Regions from separate parts of the Streptomyces sp. CG4 genome, predicted to be linked through region 1. Evidence: riboswitches for the same ligand, from Rfam matches in the RefSeq annotation. Region 1 holds a riboswitch; each other region holds the start of a gene.
What was found. A riboswitch is a leader RNA that binds a small molecule or an ion and turns the genes downstream of it on or off. The one in region 1 is predicted to bind cobalamin.
Positions count from the first base shown of each region.

Region 2: it holds a riboswitch for cobalamin, as region 1 does, so the genes downstream of both, AB5L52_RS06045 (CbtB-domain containing protein) here and metE (5-methyltetrahydropteroyltriglutamate--homocysteine S-methyltransferase) in region 1, are expected to answer to the same signal.
Region 3: it holds a riboswitch for cobalamin, as region 1 does, so the genes downstream of both, AB5L52_RS33380 (cobalamin biosynthesis protein) here and metE (5-methyltetrahydropteroyltriglutamate--homocysteine S-methyltransferase) in region 1, are expected to answer to the same signal.
Region 4: it holds a riboswitch for cobalamin, as region 1 does, so the genes downstream of both, AB5L52_RS15360 (ribonucleoside-diphosphate reductase subunit alpha) here and metE (5-methyltetrahydropteroyltriglutamate--homocysteine S-methyltransferase) in region 1, are expected to answer to the same signal.

Region 1 is NZ_CP163525.1:9,149,969-9,157,480, reverse strand. It holds gene AB5L52_RS42210 (OmpA family protein) at 9-1,460, shown strand; gene AB5L52_RS42205 (dihydrofolate reductase family protein) at 1,754-1,930, shown strand; gene AB5L52_RS42200 (acyl-CoA dehydrogenase family protein) at 2,082-3,272, opposite strand; cobalamin riboswitch at 3,489-3,712, shown strand; gene metE (5-methyltetrahydropteroyltriglutamate--homocysteine S-methyltransferase) at 3,866-6,175, shown strand; partial or broken gene AB5L52_RS42190 (FCD domain-containing protein) at 6,075-6,860, opposite strand; gene AB5L52_RS42185 (dienelactone hydrolase family protein) at 7,028-7,512, opposite strand, start outside.
Region 2 is NZ_CP163525.1:1,309,387-1,316,898, reverse strand. It holds gene AB5L52_RS06050 (enoyl-CoA hydratase/isomerase family protein) at 1-949, shown strand, start outside; cobalamin riboswitch at 1,139-1,277, shown strand; gene AB5L52_RS06045 (CbtB-domain containing protein) at 1,314-1,535, shown strand; gene AB5L52_RS06040 (CbtA family protein) at 1,557-2,309, shown strand; gene AB5L52_RS06035 (hypothetical protein) at 2,457-2,822, shown strand; gene AB5L52_RS06030 (histidine phosphatase family protein) at 2,872-3,456, opposite strand; partial or broken gene AB5L52_RS06025 (short-chain fatty acyl-CoA regulator family protein) at 3,488-3,804, opposite strand; partial or broken gene AB5L52_RS06020 (citrate/2-methylcitrate synthase) at 3,923-4,333, shown strand; gene AB5L52_RS06015 (3-hydroxybutyryl-CoA dehydrogenase) at 4,413-5,291, opposite strand; gene aceB (malate synthase A) at 5,288-6,880, opposite strand; gene aceA (isocitrate lyase) at 6,941-7,512, opposite strand, start outside.
Region 3 is NZ_CP163525.1:7,305,066-7,312,577, forward strand. It holds gene cobN (cobaltochelatase subunit CobN) at 1-2,954, opposite strand, end outside; gene AB5L52_RS33375 (cobyric acid synthase) at 2,951-4,459, opposite strand; gene AB5L52_RS33380 (cobalamin biosynthesis protein) at 4,456-5,427, opposite strand; cobalamin riboswitch at 5,525-5,668, opposite strand; gene AB5L52_RS33385 (hypothetical protein) at 5,840-6,067, opposite strand; gene AB5L52_RS33390 (anion permease) at 6,099-7,349, opposite strand; gene AB5L52_RS33395 (lysozyme) at 7,504-7,512, opposite strand, start outside.
Region 4 is NZ_CP163525.1:3,408,146-3,415,657, reverse strand. It holds gene cyc1 (epi-isozizaene synthase) at 1-816, shown strand, start outside; gene AB5L52_RS15370 (cytochrome P450) at 813-2,183, shown strand; gene AB5L52_RS15365 (ribonucleotide-diphosphate reductase subunit beta) at 2,264-3,286, opposite strand; gene AB5L52_RS15360 (ribonucleoside-diphosphate reductase subunit alpha) at 3,286-5,670, opposite strand; cobalamin riboswitch at 5,793-5,960, opposite strand; gene AB5L52_RS15355 (GNAT family N-acetyltransferase) at 5,942-6,496, opposite strand; gene mctP (monocarboxylate uptake permease MctP) at 6,582-7,512, opposite strand, start outside.

The DNA of each region.
Region 1 (7,512 bases):
AGCGATACGTGGACGACTCCGCCCCGGCCACGCCCCAGTTCGACGCGGCGTCCGGCGACCGGCTGCCGGCCTTCGCGCTGAACGAACCCGCGGTCACCGTGACCCTCGACCAGGGCGGCTTCCAAGGCACGGTCGGACGACACGGCCCGGCGACGGCCCCGGTCACCCTGACCTGGTCCAACGACCCTTCGCTGGCCATGAATTCCGAGTTCGGGGCCAAGGAGTTCTACGCCGTTCCGGCCGTCGTGGCCGCCGCGAACCGGTCGCTGGCCGACTCAGGCAGCTACGTCCGGCTGGCCCCGGGCGGCCACTCACTGCCCAACGCCGACGGGGAGCGGCTCGTGGTGGTCCGGCCGCGGCTGGCGAACGATCTGGACGACGTCGTCCTGACGAGGTTCATGCACCTGGTCCAGCACGAGTGCGTGGAGGTCGCCCAGAAGCTGACCGGCGGGCCCCTGGGCCATGCGGTCTTCCGCGGGCCCGGCGGCGAGGCCGTCGCTTCGGGCATCGGCCCCAAGGGGGTCACCGGGCTCCCGCGGCTCGCCGGCGCGCTGACCTCGGCCCGGCCGCCGAGGAATCCGCGCGAGGCGGCCGGGGCGACGCAGAGCGCCGATCCGGAGCAGGCGCCCGGAGAGGCCTACGGCACGAGCCTGTACCACCAGGAGCTCCAGGACAACGAGTACGCCATCGGCCTCAACGAGCACGCCCGGGCCCGGGTCGGCGAGGCGCTCACCACGCAGACCATCGGTTCCGAGCCGCGCCCGGGCGTCCCCGGGAACTTCGACTTCTCCCGCAACCGAGTGCCCGCCGAGCGCATCTGGGTCTACCACTACGCCGCCGTGGTGGCCGAGAGCAGCGACGGCGGCGACCAGATCACCCTGGAGAACTTCAACCGCAACACACTGATGGAGCAGTTGCTGCGCGAGGCCGCACGGCAGACCGCCGAGGCCTACGCGGGCGCCAACCCCGGACAGGTCATGCCGCCGCCGCAGGCCATGCGGGCGGCCCGCGAGGTGCTGGAGCGGGAGACCAGGTCCGCGATGGGCGACATGTGGTACTTCAAGATGTACGAGCCCGGTGGCGAGCGCAGCTTTCACGCCAAGAACCGCATCACCGCGCTCAATCCGCTGACGGTGGCCACCACGACCGTCCCGCACCTACTGTTCGAGAACCACTCGGACGTCCTGCTGCCCAACAGCGCCGCCCTGCTCGACCGGGTCGCCCCGGCGTGGCGGCAGTCGGCGGCACCGATCGTCATCGAAGGGCACGCCCGCGGTGGTCCGCTCCCGCCGCGGAACCTGGCGCGCAAGCGGGCCGACGCCGTGGTGGCCCAACTCGTCGGGCTCGGCATCGCCCGCGACCGCATCACCGTCAGGACCCGGGCGCACAGCGATCGTCCGATGGCGGCGGTCTACCCGGCGGACCGCCCCGAGGAGTACGTACCGGGCAACCGCGCCTGACCGCGCCGCGGCCCGGCTCGTCACCCGGTTCTCAAGGATGTCGTACGGGTCTGTCGAATGCGCGGGCTCCCGATCGACGTGAGGGTGAAGGCAGGACACCCCACGGACTTCAGGAGCATCCATCGTGACCGTGACCGCGGACATGGCCATCTCCCTCGACGGCTACGTCGCCGGCACCGGCGTCCGCGTCGACAACCCGGGAGGAGACAGCGCCGAGCCGCTCTTCGAGTGGATCCACAGCCTGGCGAGCTGGCGGGGACCGGAATGTCGACATCGCGGGCGGGGCGAGCACGGTGCGGCAGTACCTCGGGGAGGGCTTCATCGACGAGCTGCAGCTGCACGTGGTGCCGGCGCTCCTCGGCGCGGGGCAGCGGCTCTTCGAGGGAGTGGGCGCCGGGGGGCGGAGCCTCAAGCGGGTCAGGGTGGTCGACACACCTCTCGCCACCCACCTGAAGTACCGCTTCGTGTAGCGATCCCGGACGCATGCGTGTACCCGCCGGATGCAGGGGGCTGTGCGACCGCGAAACCGCGGACGCCGTAGCGCCACCGCCACGGCGTCCGCGGTCTCGCGCGGTGTTCTACCGCGATCTCGCCGCGCGGCGTCCTACCTCGTCGGCGAGGTCACCGCTTCGGCTCCGCGCTCTCGGCGCCCAGCGCCCAGGCGCCATAGGCCGCCCCGGCGGCCTCGAAGGAGAAGATCACGTGGGACGCGGCGGTGTTGACGTCCCGCCAGAACCGCTGGACGGGGTCGGACTCGAAGTGGCCCGTCGTGCCGGTACCACGGAAGAGGCGTTCGGCGGCCGACACGGACAGTTCGACCGCCAGCGCGAAGTCCCGGGGCCCGCGGACCGCCGCCTCGCCGTCCCTGGTCTCCTCGACGCCGTCGGCGACCCGCGCGGCCCGCTGGACGAGGAGCTCGGCGGCGTCCACCTCGGCCGCCGAGCGGGCCAGGTCGATCTGCACCGGCGGCTTCTCGCGCAGCGGGGCGCCGCGCCGGTCGGTCCGGCGGAGGTTCTGCTCGGCCGCGGCGCGGACCGTGCCCCGCGCGGCGCCCACCACGGGGACGGCGAGCGGCAGGGCGTTCAAGGCGTGCACGGGGACCGTGTGGCACCGGGCCTCGGAGGCCGTGGCCCGCCCCGCGTTGATGTCGAACCGGGACAGGGTCAGCTCCTCGGGCACGAACACGTCGTCGAGGACCATGGTGTCGCTGCCCGTCCCGCGCATGCCCAGGGTGAACCAGGTGTCCTTCACGGTGATGTCGGCCCGCGGCACCGCGAAGAACCGCACCTCGCCCCGCCCGTCGGGGCCCGTCTTGCCGGGTACGGCGGAGCAGGCGAAGACCCAGTCGGCGAAGCGCACCCCGCTGATGTACTTCCACTCACCGCTGAGCCGCCAGCCGCCGGAGACGCGCTCCGCCTTGCCGGCCGGCATGAGCGCACCCGCCATCAGGGCGTCCGGCCCGTCGGCCCAGAGCACCGCCTGCCCCTCCGGGGGCAGGAACGCCCCGTAACGAGCCGCGTAGGCGGACAGCGAGGCGGCCCAGGCCGCCGAGGCGCAGCCCTCGCCGACCAGGATCACCGCCGAGGTCATGTCCACGAAGCCGCCTTGCGTGCCGCCGAAGGCCGCGGGCACGAAGTGCCGGGCGAACCCGGCCTCCCGCACCGCCTCGACCACCTCGGGCGCAAGCCGCCGGGCGGCCTCCGTCTCCTCGCTGCACCGCGCCGCGATCTGCGCCACGCGCGGAGCAGCGGCGACGACCTCCGCCACGCTCGCCCTCTCGGCCAGGATCGCCGCTGTGCTGTCGCTGAGCATATATTCGCCACCTCCACTGGGATGGCCGCAGTCTCTCCGGCCGAGCCCGCGACGGGCCGCACCCAAGCCGGGAGCGGCCCGTCAATCACCCGACCGGCTTCAGGCCGCCGCGGCCCGCCGGCGGGCCGCGGGGACGCGCGGGGCACGCCACGGCCGCGTGTCTCACCTCACCTTCCGAATGCCGGACGTGTGCCACCGCACCGCGGGTGGCCCCGTAGGGTGTCCCCTGCAGCTGGTTCGCCCCGTCAGCCAGGCGGGACGCGTCGTAAGAGGGAACCCGGTGGGAATCCGGGACTGCCCCGCAGCGGTGAGCGGGAACGACCGCCGTCATACGCACTGGGTCCGAGGTACCGGGCCTGGGAAGCGACGGCCAGTAGGTGTCCTCCTGGGGGAGGACGTGCCCGCGAGTCCGAAGACCTGCCAACTGCCCGCGTGCGGGACACCTCGTGCGCGGACATCCCGGTGACCTCGAGGGCGGGTCGGCGTACCGAACCGAACGGACGGCGTGAGCCGTTGCCGTGCGGTCCGTCACCCCTTCGCGCTCGCGTCCCGTCGCCGGGATCTCAGGGATTCATCTCGCGAAGGAGATCTCCGTGACCAGCAGGTCCGCAGCCGCGGCAGCACGGGCCACCGTGTACGGCTACCCCCGTCAGGGCCGAAACCGTGAACTGAAGAAGGCGATCGAGGGCTACTGGAAGGGCCGCGTCACCGCCGACGCCCTCCGGGCCACCGCCGCCGGACTGCGCCGAAGCACCTGGCGGCAGTTGGCGGACACCGGCGTCGACGAGGTGCCGACCGGCGACTTCTCGTACTACGACCATGTACTCGACACCACCGTCATGCTCGGCGCGATCCCCGCACGCCACCAGGAGGCGGTCGCCGCGGATCCGCTCGCCGGGTACTTCGCCATGGCGCGCGGCACCCAGGACGTCGCCCCGCTGGAGATGACGAAGTGGTTCGACACCAACTACCACTATCTGGTACCCGAGTTGGGCCCGGACACGGTGTTCACGGCCGACTCGGCCAAGCAGGTGGCGGAGCTGACGGAGGCCCTCGCGCTGGGCCTGAGCGCCCGGCCCGTCCTCGTCGGGCCGGTCACCTATCTGCTGCTGGCCAAGCCCGCACCGGGCGTGCCGGCCGACTTCGAACCGCTCACGCTGCTGGACCGGCTGCTGCCGGTGTACGGCGAGATCCTCGCCGACCTGCGCGCGGCCGGTGCCGAGTGGGTCCAGCTCGACGAGCCCACGCTCGTACAGGACCGCACCCCGGCCGAACTGAACGCCGCCGCCCGCGCCTACCGCGACCTCGGCGCCCTCACCGACCGGCCCCGGCTGCTGGTCGCCTCCTACTTCGACCGGCTCGGCGAAGCCCTGCCCGTGCTGGCGAAGGCCCCGGTCGAGGGCCTGGCCCTGGACTTCACCGAGGCGGCCGCCGCCAACCTGGACGCGCTCGCCGCCGTCGGCGGGCTGCCCGGCAAGCGCCTGGTCGCCGGCGTCGTCAACGGCCGTAACATCTGGGTCAACGATCTCAAGCAGTCCCTCGCCACGCTCGGCACCCTGCTCGGTCTCGCGGACCGGGTGGACGTGTCGGCGTCCTGCTCCCTGTTGCACGTGCCGCTCGACGCCGGCCTGGAACGGGACATCGAGCCGCAGATCCTGCGCTGGCTCGCCTTCGCCCGGCAGAAGACCGCCGAGGTCGTCACCCTCGCCAAGGGCCTCGCCCAGGGCAGCGACACGATCGCCGCGGAGCTGGCCGCGAACCGGGCCGACCTGGCCTCGCGCGCCCACTCCCCCATCACCCGCGACGCGGCCGTACGGTCCCGGGCGGCCTCCGTCACCGAGGCCGACGTCCGCCGTTCCCAGCCGTACGCCGAACGGGCCTCGGCGCAGCGGGCCCGGCTCGGTCTGCCGCTGCTGCCCACGACCACGATCGGTTCGTTCCCGCAGACCGCCGACCTGCGCACCGCCCGCGCCGACCTGCGCGCCGGCCGCATCGGCACGACCGGCTACGAGGAGCGCATCGAGGCGGAGATCCGGGAGGTGATCTCCTTCCAGGAGAAGACCGGACTGGACGTCCTGGTCCACGGTGAGCCCGAACGCAACGACATGGTGCAGTACTTCGCGGAGCAGCTCACCGGTTACCTCGCCACCCAGCACGGCTGGGTCCAGTCCTACGGCACCCGGTACGTCCGCCCGCCGATCCTCGCCGGTGACATCGCGCGACCGGCGCCGATGACCGTGCGCTGGACGCGGTACGCCCAGTCGCTCACGGACCGCCCCGTCAAGGGCATGCTCACCGGCCCCGTCACGATGCTCGCCTGGTCCTTCGTCCGGGACGACCAGCCCCTGGCCGAGACCGCCCGGCAGGTCGCCCTCGCCCTGCGCGACGAGGTGAACGACCTGGAGGAGGCGGGGACTTCGGTCATCCAGGTCGACGAGCCCGCGCTGCGCGAGACCCTGCCGCTGCGCGCCGCCGACCGCCCCGCCTATCTCGCCTGGGCCACCGAGGCGTTCCGGCTCACCACCGGTGGCGTTCGGCCGGACACCCAGATCCACACCCACATGTGCTACGCCGAGTTCGGTGACATCGTCCAGGCCATCGACGACCTCGACGCCGATGTCATCAGCCTGGAGGCGGCTCGCTCCCATATGCAGGTCGCCCGGGAACTGGCCGCCCACGGCTACCCGCGCGAGGCCGGCCCCGGCGTCTACGACATCCACTCCCCCCGCGTCCCCGGCACGCAGGAGGCGGCCGGACTCCTGCGCACCGGCCTGCGGGCGATCCCCGCCGAACGGCTGTGGGTCAACCCCGACTGCGGCCTGAAGACCCGCGGGTGGCCGGAGACCCGCGCCTCCCTGGAGAACCTGGTCGCGGCCGCCCGCGCGGTACGAGCGGAGCTGTAGCGGACCCACAGCGGACATCCGGCCCGGGCCACCCCGTGGCAGCGGGGCTGGGAGGATGCGGCACATGGTCACGGCTGTGGAGTGGGGGCGGATCCGGGAGACTCTGCGCTTCGGGCAGGTCTTCCGGGGCACCGTCGTGAAGGTGCCCCGACCCGGCGCGATCGGGATCTTCGTGGACATCGGCCTGCCCGTAGGAGGCTTCGTCGACGTCCTGCTGCTGCCCGAACAGGAGGAACGCTGGCCGCCGGAGGGTACGGTCGCCGATTTCGAGGTCTGGTGGGTGGACGACCGTCAGCAGGTGCGGCTGAAGCCGTCCGATCCGCTGTATCTGCGGGCGGACTTCGCGGAGTTCGCCGCGCGGGTCAGGCCCGGTTGGCCCTCCGACATCGGCCGGCTGGTGCCGGTCCGCGACCCCGCCGGTCCGGATGAACTCGCGGTGTGCGGCGAGCATTTGGCGAACGCGCGGGGGCTCGCCGTGCTCGAAGGCGGTGACAATGGCGTCGTGCTGGGCGAGGATCGCCTCGGCGCGGGCGAAGTCTCCGGCTGCCGCGGAACGTCCGTAGGACTGGGCGCGGTGCGGCTCAAGGACCTCCCACAGCCGGGTGACGAAGCGCAGCAGCCACTGGTTGTCGCACCGGTCTGGCAGGGCGAAGTGGAAACTCCGGTGGCGGCGATCACTGCCGGTACGTCGTCGGCGGCGGTGGCGGCGCGCTGGGCGTCGACGGCGGCGCGAGCGCCCCTACCGGCCGCGAACATCGAGCGGCAGCTCACTGACCGCGTGCGGGCAGGGGCCCGGCTCCCGCCGACGGGCGAGAGCTGGGCCGGTATCTTCTGGCCGGAGAAGGCGCCGCGTCAGCCGACCGGTGACGTGACGTCCCGGCCGAGGTGCCGGACGAAGAATCGGACCGCGCTGTCCGCCTCGAACCGGGGGTGCTCCTTGTGGCGGCCCGCGTTGGCGTGCAACGTCTTCTTCTTCGAGGCGAAGGCGTCGAACAGCGCCAGACCGGAGTCGCGCGGGATGTGCTCGTCGTCCCACTGGAGCATGAACGCGATCGGGATGGTGATCCGCTGCGCCGTCTCGGCCAGGGCATCGGGCCAGTGGAGGCCGAAGACCGCGGCGCTGATCCTGGGCTCGACCGCCGCCAACGGCACGCCGATCGCGGTGCCCATGTTCAGGCCGTAGTAGCCGACCGGCCCGTCCGCGCCGATCTCCGGCAGCTCCTGGAGGGCGTCCAGGGTCCGCCGCCACTCCGGCACGGCGCGCTCCGCCAGTTGAGCGTTGTAGCGGACGACGACCGGGCCCTCCGGCTCGCCCGCCGCCCTCGCCCGGTACAGCT
Region 2 (7,512 bases), 7.8 Mb from region 1:
GGCGTGGGAGCACGACCCGGCCGTCGAGACCGTGGTCATCACCGGCGCCGGAGAGCGCGGACTGTGCGCGGGCGGCGACATCCGTGCCATCCACGACGACGCCCGCGCCGGCGACGGCACCCTCTCGGCCGCGTTCTGGCGCGACGAGTACCACCTCAACGCCCGTATCGCCCGCTATACCAAACCGTATGTCGCGCTCATGGACGGCATCGTGATGGGCGGCGGGGTAGGCGTCTCCGCGCACGGCAGCGTCCGCATCGTCACCGAGCGGTCGCGGATCGCGATGCCCGAGACCGGCATCGGCTTCGTCCCCGACGTCGGCGGCACCTATCTGCTCGCCCTCGCCCCGGGCGAACTGGGCACCCACCTCGCGCTGACGGGCGCGCAGATCGGCGCCGGCGACGCCCTGCTGTGCGGCCTCGCCGACCACTACGTACCGTCCGCCGCGCTCCGCTCCCTCGTCGACGACCTCGCCGAGATGCCCCTGCCGGACGTCCTCGCCCGGCACGTACAGCCGCCGCCACAAGGGGAGTTGACGGCAAGGCGCGAGTGGATCGACGGCTGTTACGCCGCCGACTCGGTCGAGGAGATCGTTCAACGGCTGTTCGCCCACGGCGGCCCGGACGCGAAGGAGGCCGCCGATACCCTGCTCGCCAAGTCGCCCACCGCCCTCAAGGTCACCCTGGCCGCAGTGCGCCGCGCCCGGCGTCTCGGCCCGCTGGAACGGGTCCTCGACCAGGAGTACCGCGTCTCCTGCGCCGCCCTGAGCACAGCCGACCTGGTGGAGGGCATCCGCGCCCAGGTCATCGACAAGGACCGCGATCCGCGCTGGTTCCCGAAGACCCTCGCCGAGGTCTCCGACGCCGACGTGGCCCGCTTCTTCGCCCCGCTCGGCGACCGCGAACTGGGGCTCGCCGGGCCCGGCGACGCCCGGGAGGCGGCCTGGTGAGCAGGACCGTCGCGTTCGGTCGACCCGGGCACTTGGACGCCCGCATGGCCGCCGAACCGGCGAGGTCGCGGCGGCCTTCATCGACGAACGACCGCCGGAATTCCGCCACTGCCGACCCACCGGCCCTCTGCCGTCCCGCCTGGTGGGAGAGGAAGATCACGTCGGGCGGAGGCGGTCTTGGCCATGGTCGCGTCACGCGGTACGGTCGGTCCGATATCGACGACGGCGACACGGAAGCCGGTGGGAATCCGGCACGGTCGCGCCACTGTATGCGGGACCCCCAGGGGGCTCGTGAGTCAGACCCGTGGCCGTCGTCCTGTGCACCACCGAGATGGGACGCGAACTCCCAGAGGAGGGTCCTGCCATGGCGCAGACCGTCGCCCAGCCGACAGCCACCACCCCCGTCGTTCCCGCCAAGCTGCCGCTGAAGGCGATCGCTCCCTGGGCGGTGTTCTTCGGCATCCTCATGATGGTCCTGCTCTACTTCGTCGGCGCCGAGCAGGGCGCCACCTCCGTGTTCAGCGGCACGGACGTCCACGAGTGGGTGCACGACGCCCGCCACCTGCTCGGTTTCCCCTGCCACTGACGCGAGGGACCCCGTGCACACATGAAATCCGCAACCGTACGGAACCTTCTCGTACGGGGCATGCTCGCCGGCCTCGCGGCCGGCGTGCTCGCCCTGGTGGTGGCCTATCTCCTCGGTGAGCCGAACGTCGACAAGGCGATCAGCTTCGAGGACGCCCACTCCCACGAGCACGAGATGGCGGTCGTCTCCCGCTCCCTGCAGTCCACCGCCGGCCTCGCCACCGGCGTCCTCGTCTACGGGGTCGCCTTCGGCGGCATCGCCGCGCTCGCGTACTGCTTCGCCCTCGGCCGCGTGGGCCGCTTCAGCCCGCGCGCCACGGCGCTGCTGCTGTCGGGCTGCGCCCTGTTCGCCGTGTACGTGGTGCCGTTCCTGAAGTACCCGGCCAATCCGCCGTCGGTCGGCAGCCCCGACACCATCGGCAAGCGGACCACCCTGTACTTCCTGATGATGCTGCTCAGCGTCCTCCTGGCGATCGCCGCCACCCTCCTGGGCAAGCGGCTCGCGCCGAGCCTGGGCACCTGGTGGGCGACCGTGGTCGCGGTGGCCGCGTTCGCCGTCGTGATCGGCCTGGCCTACCAGTTCCTGCCCGTCGTCAACGAGGTGCCCAAGGACTTCCCGGCGACCCTGCTGTGGCGGTTCCGGCTCTCGGCACTGGCGATCCAGACCGTCATGTGGGGCGGATTCGGCCTTCTCTTCGGCGAGTTGGCCGAGCGGGTGCTGAACCCCAAGCCGGCGGCGGCCAAGAGCGGACGTGCGGTTCCGGCCGCGCACTGACTCCTTCCGGACAACAGAGGGCCCTTCGGAACCTTCCAAGGGCCCTCTGGCGTTCAACGGACACCGATGCACACGGGATTTCACGGGCAGGGCACGGAAGCCGGCCGATCGGGCGCCCACCACCCGGGCGAGGCGCGGAGGAAGCGGATGGCCAGACCTTCACAGCCGCGCCGCATCACCCTCGGCGGCCGGGACGCGGTCGCCCTCACCCTGGAGGAGTACGAGCAACTGGCCGCCAGTCGCCGCCAGATCGGCGGCCAGAGCGCCCGCGTCCGGGTCCTCGCCCAGCAGGCCAAGCGCAACGAACGGCTCCTGCACGACCTGGAGGCGCTCATAGCCACCCCGGGAGAGCCCTGCCCAGGGCAGACCCCAGCGGAGACCTGCCAGGGGCACCCCCACATGGCACCGGCCACGAGCCCCGACGGCGAGCCCGTGGTGGACGCCACCGCGGCCCCCTGCCTGCGCTGCGCCGTGGCGGCACTGCTGCGCCGCCATCGGGGCCCGACAGCCTGAACGGCCCTTCGGCGCTCCCTGGTCGGCCTGAACCCCCGGCCGGCGGCGCCTAGTCGTCCTCCTCCGGTGCGGCCAGCGGACGCCCCAGCCGCAGATTCCACCGCCCGGACCGGCCGCTGAGCTCGGTCACGGTCAGCGGCGGCACATCGAGGCGCCAGAAGACCGAGGCGGACAGGTCGAGGGCGGCGACGACGGCCGCCCGCACCACCTCCGGCTCGACCACGGCGACCGTACGGCCGTCCATGTCCTGGGCGGTGTCCAGCCAGCGCCCGATCCGCTCGCACACGTCCCGCACCGACTCCCCACCGTGTTCCGCCCAGCCGGGATCGGTGAGCCAGCGGCCCACCGCCTCCGGCTCCGCGGCCCCCACCTCCTGCAGGGTGCGGCCCCGCCAGCGGCCCACATCGAGACCGGCCAGCTCCGCTGCCGCCGCGCCGTCGAGGCCGAGTGCCTCGGCCGTCTCCCGGCAGCGCACACTGGCGGAAGTGACCACGCGGGCGGGTGCGGGCAGTGACCCGGCCGCCGCCCGGGCACCGGCCGCGCCGATGTCGTCGACGGAGTCGCCGTCGTAGAAGCGGGCCTGCCGCAGAGATGGGCTCATGGCGGGCGAGACGAAGGTCACGCGGCTGGTCACGCGGCTGCTCCTGGTGTCCGTGTCATCGGTGTCATGGGGTGCGGGACTCGACCGCGTACGGCACATACGGACGCCGGTCCGGGTCGACGGCCGACCGTCCGCCGGCCGGGGGCGGGCCCGCTGGCCGCAGTCGCGACGCTCGCGGATCCGGCAGCCCAGGCCGCCGGCGGTTCGCGGCCCGGGGGTCGTCCAGGGTCACCATGCCCCGCGCGCCGAGTTCGCCGTCGCGCTCGCCCGCGAACTGCGGCACGCGGACCGTCGTTTGGAGATGTCGCCGGCCCGGTCGACCCGCAGGAACGAGAACGGCACGCCCCGTCGCCCGGTGCGCTGCAGGGTGCTCATCCGGTGGTCCAGCAGTGGGCCATGCTCCAGCAGCGCCGGTTGGCCGGCGGTCGGCCGGTCGCCGGACCATGCGCACACCTCCTCGCCTCGCCCGCGAACTTAGCATCCGCGGAATGCGCCGACGGAGGTCGGCGACCCGCGCCGGGCCGAGGAGCAGCTGGAGCAGGCGCCGGCCGGCGGGCGGAAGATCACGGGCTTCGGCCATCGCGTCTACGAGCACAGCGACTCCCGTGTGCCGATCACGCGGGACGCCCTGGACCGCCTGGTCGCCCGCGCCACCGACCCCGAGATCCCCCGTCTCGCCGAGCTGCACGCGGCCCTGCATCACGCCATGCTCGCTCACCCGCAAGGGCGTCCATCCCCACCCCGACTACCCGGCCGGGCTCGCCCGCCACCTGATCGGCTTCGACACCTCGGCCTTCACATCCCTCTTCGCGATGAGTCGCAGCACGGCCGGACCACCCACGTCACCGAACAGCTCGCCCACAACGCGCTGGTCCGGCCCCTCGCCGCCTACGCGGGTCCGGACCAGCGGGCGGCGTGCGCGGCGGCGGGTAGCGGGCCGAGCCCTGGTCGCGCGGGCGGTCTCCGCCCTGTTCCTGCGGGCGGTGGCCTCAGTCCTGGTCGTACGGGTCGTACGGGTGGAAGCCGCGGCCGGTCTTACGGCCCAGCAGTCCCGCCTCGACCATCCGCTGGAGCAGCGGGGGAGGGGCGTAGAGGGGCTCGCGGAACTCGTCGTACAGCGACTCGGCGATGGAGGCGACCGTGTCCAGGCCGATGAGGTCCGCGAGTTTCAGCGGGCCCATGGGGTGGGCGCAGCCCAGCTCCATGCCGGTGTCGATGTCGGCGGCGGTGGCGAAGCCGGACTCCGCCATCCGGATCGCGGACAGCAGATACGGCACGAGTAGCGCGTTGACGACGAAACCCGACCGGTCCCGGCTGTGGATCACCGTCTTGCCCAGTGTGCGGCCCGCGAACTCCTCGGCCGCGGCCACCGTGTCGGCCGACGTGTGCAGCGAGGTCACGACCTCCACCAGCGGCAGCACCGGAACGGGGTTGAAGAAGTGCAGGCCCACGACCCGGTCGGCCCGTCCGGTCGCCCTGCCGAGCCGCATCACCGACAAGGACGAGGTGTTGGTGGCCAGCACGGCCGCCGGATCCTCGACGATCTTGTCGAGTGCCGCGAAGACCTCGGTCTTGGCGTCGGGGCTCTCCACGACGGCCTCCACGACCAGCTGCCGGTCGGCCAGGTCCGTCAGGTCGCCGGTGAAGACGAGCCGGGCGAGCGCGTCCTGTGCGGCGCTCTCGGGCAGCTTCCCGCGTCGCACGGCGCGGTCGAGCGAGCCCGCCACCCGTTCCCGCGCGGCACGGGCCGCGGCCGCGTCCACCTCGCACACCACCGTGTCCAGACCGGCCCGCGCACACACCTCGGCGATCCCGGCGCCCATCTGGCCGCCACCGACCACGCCCACCCTTCGGATACGCCCGCTCATGACCCCTCCTTCGCGTGCCGCACGAGATGACGGGAGTAGGCGTCCGGTGTGAAGAACAGTGGCAACTCCCCGGACAGCGCGGTGCGTTCGAACAGCGCCCGCGCCTCCTCCACCGGCGCCCAGGGATACTCGGCGCCGAGCTTCGCGGTCTCCTCGTCGAGCAGCCGCAGGACCGTCTCCCGGTCGATCACCCGGTGCCGCAGCCACTGCCAGACCTGCACCCGGGCGAACTCGGCGGTGGCCGCGTCCGCCATGAGGCCGTGGAGGGCGACCGCGCCCTGCCCGCGCAGCCAGGCGGCGAAGTAGCGCAGCGCGACAGCGATGTTGGTGCGCACGCCGTCCGGGGTCGGCGGGCCGCTGAGCCGGCGCACGGACAGCAGGTCACCGGCCGTCACCGCCACGTCGTCCCGCGTCCGGTCGAGCTGGTGCGGCCGGTCGCCGAGGACGCCGTCGAACACCGCACGGCACACCGGGACGAGCCCCGGGTGGGCCACCCACGAGCCGTCGAACCCGTCCTCCGCCTCCCGCTCCTTGTCCAGCCGCACCGTGGCCGCCGCGGCCTCATGGGCGTCCGGGTCCTCGCCGGGCACCTGCGCGGCCATCCCGCCGATCGCATGGGCGCCGCGCCGGTGGCAGGTGCGCACGAGCAGTGCGGTGTACGCCCGCATGAAGGGCGCGGTCATCGTGACCTTGGCACGGTCGGGGAGCAGGCAGTCGGTGCGGTGGCCGAAGGTCTTGATCAGGCTGAACAGATAGTCCCAGCGGCCCGCGCTGAGGCCGGAGCTGTGCTCGCGCAGCTCGTGCAGGATCTCCTCCATCTCGAACGCGGCCGTGATCGTCTCGATGAGCACGGTGGCGCGGACGGTGCCCCGGGGGATGCCGAGCAACTCCTGGGCGAGGACGAAGATGTCGTTCCACAGCCGGGCCTCGTACCGGTTCTCCAGCTTCGGCAGACAGAAGTACGGGCCGTACCCGGCGTCGATCTGCCGCTGGGCGCAGCGGAAGAAGTACAGACCGAAGTCGACGAGCGCGGCGGGCACCGGCCGGCCGTCGTACTCCAGATGCTCCTCGTCCAGATGCCAGCCGCGCGGTCGTACGACGATGGTGGCGAGCTGCTCCCCGAGCCGGTACTCCTTGCCGTCCCCGGCGGTGAAGTCGATCCGCCGCTCGACGGCGTCCAGCAGGTTCAGCTGGCCACCGATGATGTTCTCCCAGGTGGGAGCGGTCGCATCCGCGAAGTCGGCTATCCACACCCGGGCGCCGGAGTTGAGTGCGTTCACCGTCGTACGGCGCTCCGGCGGGCCGGTGATCTCGACCCGCCGGTCGGTCAGACCGGGCGCGGGCGGCGCGACGCGCCAGCTCGGGTCGGCACGGACGGCGGAGGTGACCAAGGGGAAGTCGAGCAGGGACCCGGCGGCCAGGCGCAGGGCCTGTCGGCGGCGTTCCCTCATCAGGTCCTGGCGGCGTGTGCCGAAGGCCGCGATCAGACGACCGACGAAGTCCAGGGCGGCGGGGGTGAGGATCTCGTCGTGGCGGTGGCCGGGTGCGGCGAGGACGCGGACATGGTGGGTCAGTGCGGTGGTGGACATCGGGTTCTCCTGCGGGAGGAAGGGGAGCGGGGGCCGTGGGCCCCCGCTCGGCCGGGCTGCCTAGTGGAACTGCTCCTTCTCCGTGGACCCGGCCAACGCGGTGGTCGAAGAGGCGGGGTTCACGGCCGTGGACACCAGGTCGAAGTAGCCGGTGCCGACCTCGCGCTGATGCCTGACCGCCGTGAAGCCGTCGGCCTGCGCCGCGAACTCCCGCTCCTGCAGGCCGACATACGCGGTCATGCCGTGCTCGGCGTAACCACGCGCGAGGTCGAACATGCCGTGGTTCAGGGAGTGGAACCCGGCCAGCGTGATGAACTGGAAGCGGTAGCCCATCGCGGCCAACTCCCGCTGGAACTTGGCGATCTGGTCGTCGTCCAGCGCCGCCTTCCAGTTGAAGGACGGCGAGCAGTTGTAGGCGAGCATCCGGTCCGGGTACCGGGCGTGGATCGCCTCGGCGAACTCGCGGGCCTGCGCGAGATCGGGCGTACCCGTCTCGACCCAGATCAGGTCGGCGTACGGGGCGTAGGCCAGCCCGCGGGCGATCACGGGCGCCATGCCGCCCCGCACCCGGTAGAAGCCCTCCGCCGTGCGCTCGCCGGTGACGAACTCGGCGTCGCGCTCGTCGACATCGC
Region 3 (7,512 bases), 1.8 Mb from region 1:
CCCGGCTTCGAGCCGAAGACACGGGCCGTGGCGCGCCGCCGGTCGCCGTGCTCGGCGGTGTCCTCGTCGGCGTGCGCCTTCACGAAGTTGCTCGCGGCGGGCTCGTCCAGCTCGGCCACCGCCCGTACGGCGTCGTCGATCAGCCCGACGACGTGCGGGAACGCGTCCCGGAAGAAGCCGGAGATGCGGACCGTGACGTCGATGCGCGGCCGGCCCAGCTCCGCCAGGGGCACGACCTCGAAGCCCGTGACCCGGCGCGAGGCGTCGTCCCACACCGGACGGCAGCCCAGCAGCGCCAGGATCTCGGCGATGTCGTCACCCTGGGTGCGCATTGCGGACGTACCCCAGACCGTCAGGCCGACGGACTTCGGATACTCGCCGGTGTCCTGGAGGTACCGCTGCACCAGCGAGTCGGCGAGCGACTGGCCGACCTCCCAGCTCAGCCTGGACGGAATCGCCTTGGGGTCGACCGAGTAGAAGTTGCGGCCGGTCGGCAGGACGTTCACCAGGCCGCGCGTCGGCGAACCCGACGGACCCGCCGGGACGTAACCACCGTCCAGGGCCCGCAGGATGTGCCCGATCTCGTCGGTGGTGCGGGCGAGCCGCGGTACGACCTCGTCGCACGCGAACTCCAGCACGGCGACGCCCTCGGGGAGTTCGGTGCCGAGCACGCCCCGCAGGACGGCGGGAACCACCGCACGGTCCCACGCCCGCGCCTCCATGCCCTCCGCGATCCGCCGGCACAACTGCTCCAGCAGGTCGATCGCGTCGGCGGCGCTACGGGACGGGCCCTCCACCAGGTCCGTCAGCTCCGCCGGCACCTTCACCGGGGCGCCCGGCTCAGCCAGCAACTCCTTCTCGTCCAGCCCGAAATGGGCGGCGAGCGAGGCCCTGAGTCCCGGCAGCGCGTTCGCCTGGCCGCCCCACACCTGCGACGCCCGCAGCACGGCCAGCACCAGGTTCACGCGCGGCTCGCCGACCGGGCCGCCGCCCAGGATGTGCAGACCGTCCCGGATCTGCACGTCCTTGATCTCGCACAGATAGCCGTCGATGTGCATGACGAACTCGTCGAAGTCGTCCTCGTCCGGCTGCTCGTCCACATGCAGGTCGTGGTGGAGCTCGGCCGCCTTGACCAGGGTCCAGATCTGGGCGCGCACCGCCGGGGCCTTCGTCGGGTCCAGGTCGGAGACGAGCGCGTACTCGTCCAGCAGCTGCTCCAGCTTGGCCAGGTCGCCGTAGGTGTCGGCGCGGGCCATCGGCGGCACCAGATGGTCGACCACCGTGGCGTGCCCGCGCCGCTTGGCCTGGGTGCCCTCACCGGGGTCGTTGACGATGAACGGGTAGATGAGGGGGAGGTCGCCGAGGACCGCGTCCGGGGCACAACCGGCGCTCAGGCCGAGGCCCTTGCCCGGCAGCCACTCCATCGTGCCGTGCTTGCCCATGTGCACGATCGCGTCCGCGCCGAAGCTGTTCTCCAGCCACCGGTAGGCCGCCATGTAGTGGTGCGAGGGCGGCATGTCGGGGTCGTGGTAGATCGCGATCGGGTTCTCGCCGAAGCCGCGCGGCGGCTGGATCATCACGACGACGTTCCCGAACCGCAGCGACGCCAGCACGATGTCCTCGCCGTCGACGTACAGGCTGCCCGGCGGCTCGCCCCACGCCTCCACCATGGCGTCCCTGAGGTCCGGGTCCAGCGTCTCGAACCACGCCCGGTAGTCCGCCAGCGGCACCCGCGCGGGCGCGGCGGCCAGCTGCTCCTCGGTGAGCCACTCGACGTCATGGCCGCCGGCCGCGATCAGCCGGTGGATCAGCTCGTCGCCGCCGGAGGGGTACTCGGTGAGTCCGTACCCGGCGTCCCGGAGCGCGTCGAGCACCCGTACCGCCGACGCGGGCGTGTCCAGGCCGACCGCGTTGCCGACGCGGGAGTGCTTGGTCGGGTACGCGGTGAAGACCAGCGCGACCTTCTTCTCCGCGTTCGGCTTGTGCTTCAACTGGGCGTGGCGCAGGGCGATTCCGGCGACGCGCGCGGCCCGCTCCGGGTCGGCGATGTACACCGGGACCTCGTCGGGGCCCTGCTCCTTGAAGGAGAACGGCACGGTGATCAGCCGGCCGTCGAACTCCGGGATGGCGACCTGCATCGCCGCGTCCATGGGGGACAGGGCGGCGTCCGACTCGTCCCAGGCCTTCTTGGACGAGGTGAGACAGAGACCCTGCAGCACCGGGATGTTCAGGTCGGCGAGCGCCCCGATGTCCCAGGCCTCCTCGTCACCGCCCGCCGAGGCCTGCGAGGCGTGGGTGCCGCCCGCCGCGAGCACGGTGGCGACCAGCGCGTCGGACCTCCCCAGCAGCTCGTACAGCCCGGCGTCCGCGCCGCGCAGCGAACCGCAGTACACCGGCAGGGCGTTGGCGCCCTTCGCCTCGATCGCCTCGCACAGGGTGTCCACGAAGGCGGTGTTGCCGCTCAGTTCGTGCGCGCGGTAGAAGAGCACGCCCACGGTCGGGCGGCCGTCCCGTACTGCGTAGGAGCCGTGGACGCCGTACTCCGGCATCTTCCGCGGCTCCTCGAAGCCCTCGCCGGTCAGCAGCACGGTGTCCGACAGGAACCGGGACAGCTCCAGCAGGTTCGCCGGGCCGCCCTCGACCAGGTACTTCAGCGCCTCCGCCACCACACCGGCCGGCACCGACGACTCGGCCATCAGCTCGGCGTCCGGTACGGCCTCGCCGCCCAGCAGCACGGTCGGGATCCCGGCCGCCTTCAGCGCGGCCAGCCCCTCCTCCCAGGCGCGCTTGCCACCCAGCAGCCGTACGACGGCGAGGTCCGCGCCGTCGAGCAGCCCCGGCAGCTCCTCGGTGACGCCCACCCGGGTCGGGTTGCCGATGCGGTAGTCCGCGCCGGAGGCCCGGGCCGCCAGCAGATCCGTGTCGGCGGTCGACAACAACAACACTGTGCTCATGCAGGCGCTCCCGGGGGGATGAAAGGCAGTCCTTGCGGCGCGCCCGACTCGATGAGCCGCCACAGCGCGTCCGTGTCCGCGTGCTGTTCGATCAGGTCGCCGAGCCGGTCGAGCTGCTCCTCGCGCAGCGCGGCGAAGGAGGTGTCCGGCGCGGGCACGAAGCGGCGGCCCGCGGCGGCGGCCACCTCGCGCAGGAAGGCCCGCCGGAAGCCGTCCGACTCCAGCGAACCGTGCCAGTGGGTGCCCCAGGTCCGGCCGACCCGGCAGCCGTCGAGGAAGGGTTCTCCTCCCTCTATGGAGGCGACGCCGTGGTGGATCTCGTACCCCTCGACCCGCTCGCCGAGAGCTTCCCCTTCCGGCCGGGTCAGCATCTTCTCGCGGGCGAACCGCACCCGCACGGGCAGGATCCCCAGGCCGGCCACGTGCCCCTCGCGGCTCTCGACCTCGTCCTCGATGTGCTCGCCGAGGATCTGGAACCCGCCGCAGACGCCGAGGGTCGGGCGTCCTTCGGCGGCCCTTGTGACGAGCGCCTGCGCGAGCCCGCGCTCGCGCAGCCACTGCAGCGCACGCACCGTGCCCCGCGTGCCCGGGATCACCACCAGGTCCGCGTCCGCCAGCTCCTCCGGGCGGTCCACGAACCGCACCACGACCCCCGGTTCGGCGGCCAGCGCGTCCACGTCCGTGAAGTTGGACATCAGCGGGATCGCGCACACGGCGACGCGCAGCACGTCCTCGCCGACCGGGGGAGTGACGGCCGACTCGCGGACGGTGCCGCGCAGCGACACCCGCAGGCCGTCCTCCTCGTCGATGCCGAGCCCGTGCCGGAAGGGGAGGACGCCAAAGGTGTGCCGCCCGGTGAGGCCGTGGAGCATCTCCAGCCCGGGCTCCAGCAGGGAGACGTCGCCGCGGAACTTGTTCACCAGGAACCCGGCGACCAACTCCTGGTCCTCGGGCGAGAGCAGGGCGACCGTGCCGAAGAAGGAGGCGAAGACGCCGCCGCGGTCGATGTCGCCGACGACGAGCACGGGCAGCCGCGCGTTCCGCGCGATCCCCATGTTCACGATGTCCGTCCGGCGCAGATTGATCTCCGCCGGTGAACCCGCACCCTCACAGATCACCGCGTCATACGTGCCCCGCAACTCGGCCAGGCAGTCCAGCACCGTGCCGAGCAGCCGCTGCTGCCGCCCGCCGTGGTAGCCGCGCGCGCTCAGCTCGCCCACCGGCTTGCCCAGCAGCACCACCTGACTGCTCTGCTCGCCGCCGGGCTTGAGCAGCACCGGGTTCATCAGCGCGGTCGGCTCGGTCCGGCACGCCTGGGCCTGCATGGCCTGCGCCCGCCCGATCTCCGCGCCCTCGCGGGTCACGAAGGAGTTGAGCGACATGTTCTGCGCCTTGAACGGCGCGACCTTCACGCCCTGACGCACCAGCCACCGGCAGATCCCGGCCGTCACGACGCTCTTGCCGGCGTCGGAGGTGGTCCCGGCGACGAGGAGTCCCCCGTTCACTTTCCACGTCCCTTCGGGCTCTTGAGGCTCTTGACGCTTGTGACGAGGAGGCGCGCGGCGACCGTGGTGCCGAGCGCGAGCAGGCCGACGCGGCGGGAGAGCCGTACCGCCCGGTCGACGTCGGTCACCCGGACCGCCCGGCCCCTGCCGCCGTTGAGGACGGGCCGGCGCTCGACCCGGCCGCCGTAGGAGAGCGTGCCGCCCAGGCGGACGCCGAGCGCGCCCGCGAACGACGCTTCGACGGGGCCCGCGTTGGGGCTCGGGTGCCGGTGGGCGTCGGCCTGCCAGGCGCGCAGCGCACCCCGCGGGTCGGGTCCGGCCGCGGCGGCGAGTACGGCGGTCAGCCGGGCGCCCGGCCAGCCGGCCACGTCGTCGAGGCGGGCCGAGGCCCAGCCGTAGCGGCGGTAGCGCGGGGACTTGTGACCGACCATCGCGTCCAGCGTGTTGACGGCCCGGAAGCCGAGCAGCCCGGGCACCCCGGCCACGGCTCCCCACACCAGCGCGCCCACGACGGCGTCGGAGGTGTTCTCGGCGACCGACTCGACCACGGCCCGGGCGATCCCGTCGGCGTCCAGCGCCTGCGGGTCCCGGCCGCACAGATGCGGCAGCCGCGCCCGCGCCGTCTCGACGTCCCCGCGCTCCAGGGCGCTGCCGATGGCGCGGGCCTCGCGGGCGAGCGAAGTGCCGCCGACCACCGCCCAGGTGGCGGCGGCGGTCAGCGCGACGGAGGCGGCGGGGGAGGGGCGTACGGCGCGTGCGGCCACCGTGCCGAGTGCGACGGCGCCACCGGCGCACACCACGGTGTGCAGGGCGCCCCAGCCGCGGTGGTCGTGCCACAACGCGCCGTCCACGGCAGCGGCCGCACGCCCGAACGCGGCGACCGGATGCCCGCGGCGCGGATCGCCGAGGAGCAGATCACCGAGAAGGCCGGCGGCGGCGCCGTACGCGTAACTGCGATCGGCACCCATCGGCTCAGCCGGCCGTAGGTACAGGAGCGGGCCTGGCAGGGGTCCTTCGGCAGCCGGGCATGGCGATCGGTGTCCTCACTCAGGGTGTCCGCGCCCTGGTTCGACGAGATTCGGCGGTGAGAGTTCCTGGCTCCCGGGGGGTTCTTCCCCGGTGACAGTGGCGGGACCGCGCCGGATTCGCACCGGCTTCCTCTCCTGCCGCCGTACATGGCGTGGGCAGTCCACCACGCGCCCGGAACGGCCGTCAACTTGCCGTTGACCTGCACGGGGAGAGTGTGCCGATCCCCACATCGCGGGGCGCCCGTGGCCGGTGCGCACGGCGAAGGCTCCCCTCCGCGGCGGGCGGAGAGGAGCCTTCGTGAGGGTCGGTTCGCGGTGCCTGTGACGGTACCGCCCGGTTCCTGGCGGGCTGTCAGGCCTTGGCGACGATCAGGTAGATGCCGTACGCCACCGCCGCCGCGCAGGCGGCGAAGCAGACGTAGGCACCGGTCACGGCGAGCGTGGCGGAGCCGCCCTGCGCGGCGGCCTTCTCGCGTCGGGCCAGACCGCCCACACCGAGGGTGAACAGGGTCACCAGGGCCACGGTGAACACGAGGCTGACGCCGAAGACGGAGCCGATGGCTGCCCAGTCGATCTTCATGATGCTTCCTTCGGTAACCGGGTGGCCGGGGTCAGACGGTGGCGGCCGGCGGGGCGGTCCGGGTCGTGGGCTCGGCGGGGGCCGGGGCGGCGATCGTCGCCGTCAGGTCCTCGGCGACCGTGCCGGCCGGGGGCGGGGTCACGGCGGCGATGGCGGTGGTCACCACGCCGGGCGGCTCCTCGGTCTCGGCGACGACGTTGGTGTGGTCGATGACCTCGCGGCGGGAGATCTTCCAGATCGCGGCACTGGCGGCGACGAGGAAGACCGCGACGGCGGCGGTGCCCCAGTCGCCCAGGTCCGTGACGGACTCGGCGCCCGCGCCGACCACCGCGGCGGCCGGCAGCGTGAGCACCCAGGCGACGGCCATCCGGGTCGCGGTGGACCAGCGGACCACGCCGCCCTTGCGGCCGAGGCCCGCGCCCATCACCGAACCGGAGACGACATGTGTGGTGGAGAGGGAGAAGCCCAGGTGCGAGGAGGCCAGGATGGCGGTCGCGGCGCTGGTCTGGGCGGCGAAGCCCTGGCGCGGCTCCAGGTCGGTCAGGCCCGTGCCCATGGTGCGGATGATGCGCCAGCCGCCGATGTAGGTGCCGAGCGCGATGGCCAGGCCGGCGGAGAGGATGACCCAGACCGGCGGGTTGGAGCCGGGGGCGATGGCACCGCCCGTGATCAGCGCGAGGGTGATGATGCCCATCGTCTTCTGGGCGTCGTTGGTGCCGTGCGCGAGGGAGACCAGGCCGGCGGAGGCGATCTGCCCGGCGCGGTACCCCTTGCGGGTGGCCTCGCCCTCGGCCTTGCCGCCGATGCCGTAGGAGAACCGGGTGGCCAGCATCGACGCGAGGCCGGCCACGACCGGAGCGGCGACCGCCGGGAGGAGCACCTTGGTGACCAGGACGTCACCGTGGACGGCGCCGAAGCCGGCGGAGGCGACGGTGGCGCCGATCAGGCCGCCCATCAGAGCGTGCGAGGAACTGGACGGCAGGCCCACCAGCCAGGTCACCAGGTTCCAGAGGATCGCGCCGACCAGGGCGGCGAAGATGACCTCGGGACGGATGCCGGTCTCGTTGACGAGACCCTTGGAGATCGTCTTCGCGACCTCCACGGAGAGGAAGGCGCCCACCAGATTGAGGGCGGCGGACATGGCCACTGCGATCTTGGGCTTCAGAGCGCCTGTCGAGATGGTGGTGGCCATCGCGTTGGCGGTGTCGTGGAAACCGTTCGTGAAATCAAACGCGAGTGCGGTGACGACCACAATCGCGAGGATCAGCGAGAAGCTTTCCATTTACCCAGGCAATCTTTCGAGGTCATTGGCTGGACGAACGTAGGCAACCTGGATGAACGGAAGGTGAACTGAGGCGGGCCTGGGGGTGTCCTGGGAGGGGGGTTGGTGTTCCGTTTCGCTCCGGTTCGACACCGGTGCCCCAGACGCCCCTTGGCTACCGGCT
Region 4 (7,512 bases), 5.7 Mb from region 1:
TACAGCGCATGGTTCTTCGTCTGGGACGACCGCCACGACCGGGACAGGGTGCACGGCCGGGTCGGCGACTGGCGGCGGCTGCGGCACCGCCTGCACGCGGCCCTCGACGCACCCCGGCACCATCTGCACCACCCGGACCGCCTGGTCGCGGGGTTCGCGGACAGCGTGCTGCGGCTGTACGGCTTCCTGCCGCGCACCTGGAACCAGCGGTTCGCCCGGCACTTCCACACGGTGATCGAGGCCTACGACCGCGAGTTCCGCAACCGCACCACGGGCTACATACCCGGTGTCGAGGAATATCTGGCCCTGCGCCGGCACACCTTCGCGCACTGGATATGGACGGACCTGCTCGAACCGAGCGCGGGGCACGAACTCCCGGATGCCGTACGGAAAAACCCGGCTTACCGCCGGCCGGCGCTGCTCAGCCAGGAATTCGCCGCCTGGTACAACGATCTGTGCTCGCTGCCCAAAGAAATCGCGGGCGACGAGGTCCACAATCTAGGAATCAGTCTCATCACCCATGAGGGACTGAGTCTCGAAGAAGCGGTGGACGAATTGAGGCGGCGCGTCGAGGAATGCATCAGCGAATTCCTCGAAGCCGAGCAGGTCGCCCTGCGGTTCGCCGACCAACTCGCCGACGGCACGGTCCACGGAAAGGAATTGAGCGCGGCGGTGCGCGCCTGCGTCGGCAATATGCGCAACTGGTTCAGCTCCGTCTACTGGTTCCACCACGAGTCCGGCCGCTACATGGTCGACACCTGGGACGACCGGTCCACGCCCCCGTACGTCACGAACGAAGTGGCAGGAGAGAAATGACCGTCGAGTCTGCGCAGCCCCTGACCTCCGAGACCGCCGAACTGCGCGAACCGCCGCTGGCCGGCGGGGCCGTGCCGGGCCTCGGGCACGGCCTGAAGCTGGTCCGCGACCCGCTCGCCTTCATGTCCCGGCTCCGCGAGCACGGCGACGTCGTACGCCTCAAGCTCGGCCCCAAGACGGTGTACGCCGTGACCACCCCGGCGCTGACCGGAGCGCTCGCGCTCAGCCCCGACTTCAAGATCGACGGACCCCTGTGGGAGTCCCTGGAAGGGCTGCTCGGCAAGGAGGGCGTGGCCACCGCCAACGGGCCCCGGCACCGCCGCCAGCGCCGCACCATCCAGCCCGCGTTCCGGCTGGACGCCATCCCTGGCTACGGGCCGATCATGGAGGAGGAGGCGCATGCGCTGACCGAGCGCTGGCGGCCCGGCGAGACCATCGAGTGCACCTCCGAGTCCTTCCGGGTCGCCGTCCGCATCGCCGCCCGCTGCCTGCTGCGCGGCGACTACATGGACGAGCGCGCCGAGCGGCTCAGCATCGACCTCGCCGCCGTCTTCCGCGGTATGTACCAGCGCATGGTCATCCCGCTCGGGCCGCTGTACCGGCTGCCGTTCCCGGCGAACCGCGAATTCAACCGGGCGCTGGCCGATTTGCATCTACTGGTCGACGAGATCGTCGCCGAGCGGAGGGCATCTGGTCAAAAGCCGGACGATTTGCTGACGGCATTGCTGGAGGCAAAGGACGACAATGGCGACCCCATCGGGGAACAGGAGATCCACGACCAGGTCGTCGCGATACTCACCCCCGGCAGCGAAACAGTCGCGTCCACGATCATGTGGCTGCTGCAGGTGCTCGCGGAACACCCGGAACACGCGGAGAAGGTACGGACCGAGGTCGAATCGGTGACGGGTGGCCGGCCGGTCGGATTCGAGCACGTCCGCGCACTCCGGCACACCAACAATGTCGTCGTCGAGGCCATGCGGCTCCGGCCCGCCGTATGGATTTTGACCCGGCGCGCGGTGACCGACACCGAACTCGGCGGGTATCGCATTCCGGCCGGGGCGGACATCGTCTACAGCCCGTACGCGATCCAGCGCGACGCCCACTCGTACGACCGCCACCTCGACTTCGACCCCGACCGCTGGCTGCCGGAGCGGGTCAAGGACGTACCGAAGTACGCCATGAGTCCCTTCAGCGTCGGCAACCGCAAGTGCCCCAGCGACCACTTCTCGATGACCCAGCTCAGCCTGATCACCGCGGCGATCTCGGCGAAGTACCGCTTCGAGCAGGTCAGCGGGTCCAACGACACGACCCGGGTGGGCATCACGCTGCGCCCGCACGATCTGCGACTGCGGGCGCAGCCCTGGTAGGTGACCTGGTACCGGCGCGCGCTCAGACGGCCCGCGGGCCCGGAACGCGCGCCGGTAGGCGTGGGAGACCGGCTACCGGCTCAGAAGTCCTCGTCCAGGTCCACGGTGCCCTCGACCGCGACCTGGTACGCCGACGGGCGGCGCTCGAAGAAGTTCGTCAGCTCCTGAACACCCTGCAGCTCCATGAAGGAGAACGGGTTCTCCGAGCCGTACACCGGGGCGAAACCGAGGCGGCCGAGCCGCTGGTCGGCGACGCACTCCAGGTACTGCCGCATCGACTCGGTGTTCATCCCCGGCAGGCCGTCGCCGCACAGGTCGCGGGCGAACTGCAGCTCGGCCTCGACGGCCTCCTTCAGCATGTCGACGACCTGCTGCTGGAGCTCGTCGTCGAAGAGGTCCGGCTCCTCCTTGCGGACGGTGTCGACCACGTCGAAGGCGAAGGACATGTGCATCGTCTCGTCACGGAACACCCAGTTGGTGCCGGTGGCGAGACCGTGCAGCAGACCCCGGCTGCGGAACCAGTAGACGTACGCGAACGCGCCGTAGAAGAACAGGCCCTCGATGCACGCGGCGAAGCAGATCAGGTTGAGCAGGAAGCGCCGGCGGTCGGCCTTCGTCTCCAGCCGGTCGATCTGCTCCACCGAGTCGATCCACTTGAAGCAGAACTCGGCCTTCTCGCGGATGGAGGGGATGTTCTCGACGGCCGCGAAGGCCGCCGTCCGGTCCTCCGGGTCGGGCAGGTAGGTGTCCAGCAGCGTCAGATAGAACTGGACGTGCACGGCCTCCTCGAAGAGCTGACGGCTCAAGTAGAGCCGCGCCTCGGGGGAGTTGATGTGCTTGTACAGCGTCAGGACCAGGTTGTTCGCGACGATCGAGTCGCCGGTCGCGAAGAAGGCCACCAGCCGGCCGATCAGATGCTGCTCGGCCGGGGTCAGCTTCGCGAGGTCGGCGACGTCCGAGTGGAGGTCGACCTCCTCCACGGTCCAGGTGTTCTTGATCGCGTCCCGGTAGCGCTCGTAGAAGTCCGGGTAGCGCATGGGACGCAGCGTCAGCTCGAAGCCCGGGTCGAGGAGATTGGTGTTTCGGGTGGTGCTGGTGCTCATTACTGGCAGGCCTCGCAGGACTCGGGGTTCTCAAGGGAGCAGGCGACGGCGTCGGGGTCGGCGACCGCCTGCGCGGGGATGGGGGTCTGGGTCTGCGCCTGAGCCTGGGCGGCGCGGGCGATCCGGGTCGCCGGGCGGGAGCGCAGGTAGTACGTCGTCTTCAGGCCCGACTTCCAGGCGTACGCGTACATCGAGGAGAGCTTGCCGATGGTCGGCGTCTCCAGGAACAGGTTCAGGGACTGGGACTGGTCCAGGAACGGGGTGCGGGCGGCGGCCATGTCGATCAGGCCGCGCTGCGGGATCTCCCACGCGGTGCGGTACAGGGCCCGCACCTCCTCGGGGATCCAGACGAACTCCTGCACGGAGCCGCCCGAGTCGCGCAGCGCCTCGCGGGTGCGCGCGTCCCACACGCCGAGGTTCTTCAGGTCCTGCACCAGGTAGGAGTTGACCTGGAGGAACTCACCGGACAGGGTCTCGCGCTTGAACAGGTTCGACACCTGCGGCTCGATGCACTCGTACACGCCCGCGATGGAGGCGATGGTGGCCGTCGGGGCGATGGCGAGGAGCAGCGAGTTGCGCAGGCCCGTCTCGGCGACACGCCGGCGCAGCGCCTCCCAGCGCTCGGGCCAGGTCAGTTCGACGCCGTAGTGGTCGGGGTGCAGCACGCCCTGGGCCGTACGGGTCTTCTCCCAGGCCGGCAGCGGGCCGCTGCGCTCGGCGAGGTCGGTGGAGGCCTCGTACGCGGCGAGCATGATGCGCTCGGCGATCCGCGTGGACAGGGCCTTGGCCTCCGGCGAGTCGAAGGGCAGGCGCAACTTGAAGAAGACGTCCTGCAGCCCCATCGCGCCGAGGCCGACGGGGCGCCACTTGGCGTTCGACCGGCCCGCCTGCTCGGTCGGATAGAAGTTGATGTCCACCACGCGGTCGAGGAAGGTGACGGCGGTGCGGACGGTCTCGTCCAGCCGCTCCCAGTCGAGGCCGCCGGTCACTGTGTCGACAAAGGCACCCAGGTTGACGGAGCCCAGGTTGCAGACCGCCGTCTCGCCGTCGTCCGTGACCTCCAGGATCTCCGTGCAGAGGTTGGAGGAGTGGACCACATGCCCCGGCAAGGCCGTCTGGTTGGCGGTGCGGTTGGCGGCGTCCTTGAAGGTCATCCAGCCGTTGCCGGTCTGCGCGAGGGTGCGCATCATCCGGCCGTACAGCTCACGGGCCGGCAGGGTCTTCTTCGCCAGACCTGCCGCCTCGGCCTTGCGGTAGGCGGCGTCGAACTCCTCGCCCCACAGGTCCACCAGCTCCGGCACGTCGGCGGGGGAGAACAGCGACCACTGCGCGTCGGCGTTCACCCGGCGCATGAACTCGTCCGGGATCCAGTGCGCGAGGTTCAGGTTGTGCGTACGGCGGGCGTCCTCACCGGTGTTGTCCCGCAGCTCCAGGAACTCCTCGATGTCGGAGTGCCAGGTCTCCAGGTAGACGGCCGCGGCGCCCTTGCGCCGGCCGCCCTGGTTCACCGCGGCCACCGAGGCGTCCAGGGTCTTCAGGAACGGGACGATGCCGTTGGAGTGCCCGTTGGTGCCGCGGATCAGCGAACCGCGGCTGCGGATCCGGGAGTACGACAGTCCGATGCCGCCGGCGTGTTTCGAGAGCCGGGCCACCTGGTGGTAGCGGTCGTAGATGGAGTCCAGCTCGTCCAGCGGGGAGTCGAGGAGGTAGCAGGACGACATCTGGGGGTGCCGCGTGCCGGAGTTGAAGAGCGTGGGGGAGGACGGGAGGTAGTCGAGGCGGCTCATGAGCCCGTAGAGCGCGGCGACTTCGTCCACGGAGCGAGGGGTGTCGTCCTCGGCCAGGCCGCTCGCCACCCGCAGCATGAAGTGCTGGGGCGTCTCGATGACCTTGCGGGTGAGGGGGTGCCGCAGCAGATAGCGGCTGTGCAGCGTGCGCAGGCCGAAGTAGCCGAAGCGGTCGTCGGCCGCCCGGTCGACCAGGGCGTCGAGGCGGGCCGCGTGGAGCCGCGTGAACTCCGCGGTGCGGTCGGCGATCAGGCCCTCGCGGTGGCCGACGGCGACGGACTCGGTGAAGGACGTCACGCCCTGCGAGGCGGCCTCGGCGCGGATGGAGAGGGTCAGCAGCCGGGCGGCCAGCTTCGAGTAGGCGGGGTCCTCGGAGATGAGCCCGGCGGCGGCCTCGGTGGCCAGTTCGCGCAACTCCGCCTCGTCGGCACGGGCGGACCGGCCGCGCAGCGCGGCGGCGGCGACCCGGCCGGGGTCGGCGTCGGGGAGGTCGGAGGTCAGCTCGGTCAGGGTCCGCAGCAGCGCGGTACCGGGACCGTCGGTCTTCAGCTCGCTGACTTCGCCGACTGAAGCCGGATCTGCTGGCGCGATGGTCACGTGGGGCTCTCCCTCGCTCGGCACGGGGGCCTGCGGAGGACAGGGGGCAGCCACGAGCGCGCACGCGTCGCGTCCACCGGCCCATTCCACGAGGCCCGGACGTCTCAGGGCACCCGGACCGGACGGTCGGGTGCGCTGTCGACAGGTCCTCGGACTGACTCCTGTGCGATGCGCTCCGCCTCGGGGGCGGACATGCACAAGTACACCGTTGCGGGACAGTTCCGGATTCGCACCGGATTCCCCTGTGGCGACAGCGAGGACGAGCATACATCTAGTGCCGGGCTGTCGTGGCACCACCAGATGTTGTGTCGCGACGGTCTCGGAGCGTCAACTCGTAGGTGAGCAGAGTGATGTCGTCCAGGTGCGGCACGGGATTCCAGTCCCGCTCGGGTGTACGGACGAAGCCGAGGCGTTCGTAGAGCCGGTGGGCGGCGTGCATACGGCGAGAGCTCGACAGGACGACGGCGGTACAGCCCTCCGTGCGCCGGGCGCGGTCGAGACAGGCACGGACGAGGGCTTCGCCGATGCCCCGGCCCCGGGCGTCGGGTGCGACCGCGAGCGCCCTGATCTCGGCCTCGCCCGGACCGGCGATATCGGCGACGGGGCCGCCCGACGGGACGAAGGTCACGCCGCCGACGAGCCGTTCGCCCGCCATGGCAACGAGGACCTCGGCCGCGGCCGCGCGAGCGGCCACGTCCTTGAGGGCGGGCAGATACGGGTCGGTCCCGCCGTAGTCGAGGAGGCCGTCGTCGAGGTAGGCATGCGCTGTGATCTCGCCGAGTTCCGCGTGTTCGGTGGGTTCGGCGGGGCGGATGAGGATGTCCATGGTGTGAGTGTGCAAGTGAGCGGGCCGCCGTAGCACTTGCTTTCGGCGGCCCGCTGCGGGTTGCTCGCGCAGTTCCCCGCGCCTCTCAGGGGGTTGCGGTGGGCGTCAGTTCCTTCTGGACGCCCGGTTCTCCCGCGTCCGCCGTGTAGTCCTCCGGCTTGGTCTCGTCGATGCCCTCAGGAGCCTTCACGGCCTTCAGGATCAGGGTCAGGACAACGGTGACGACGACGTTGAGGACGAACGCCGTCAGGCCGATGTAGCCGATCTCCCCGATGCCGGGGATCTCCTTGGCCGAGCCGCCGAAGTGCTTCTGGGTCGGGGAGGCGACGCCGTACGCGGCGACCGTGCCGTACGCCATGCCGACCGCCCAGCCGGCGAGCAGCGCCCAGCGGTGGAACCAGCGGGTGAACAGGCCGCCGACCAGGGCCGGGAAGGTCTGCAGGATCCAGATGCCGCCCAGCAGCTGGAAGTTGATCGCGACCGTCTTGTCCATGGTGAGGACGAAGACCAGCGCGCCGACCTTCACCAGCAGCGACACGGACTTGGAGACCTGGGCCTCCTGCTTCGGGGTGGCGTCCGGCTTGATGAAGTCCTTGTAGATGTTGCGGGTGAAGAGGTTCGCCGCCGCGATCGACATGATGGCGGCGGGTACGAGCGCGCCGATGCCGATCGCCGCGAAGGCGACCCCCGCGAACCAGCTCGGGAACATGTCCTCGAACAGCTGCGGGATCGCCAACTGGCCGTTCTTGACCTTCACTCCGGCCGCGATCGCCATGAAGCCCAGCAGGGCCAGCAGGCCGAGCATCAGGGAGTACAGCGGCAGGATCGTGGTGTTGCGGCGGATCACGTCACGGCTCTTGGAGGACAGGGTCGCGGTGATCGAGTGCGGGTACATGAAGAGCGCGAGCGCGGAGCCCAGCGCCAGCGTCGCGTACGTCCACTGGCCCGCCTCCGGTGGCGCGAGCGCACCGCGCGGCTTGCCCGTCACCGGGTTGACCTGGCTCAAGGCGTGACCC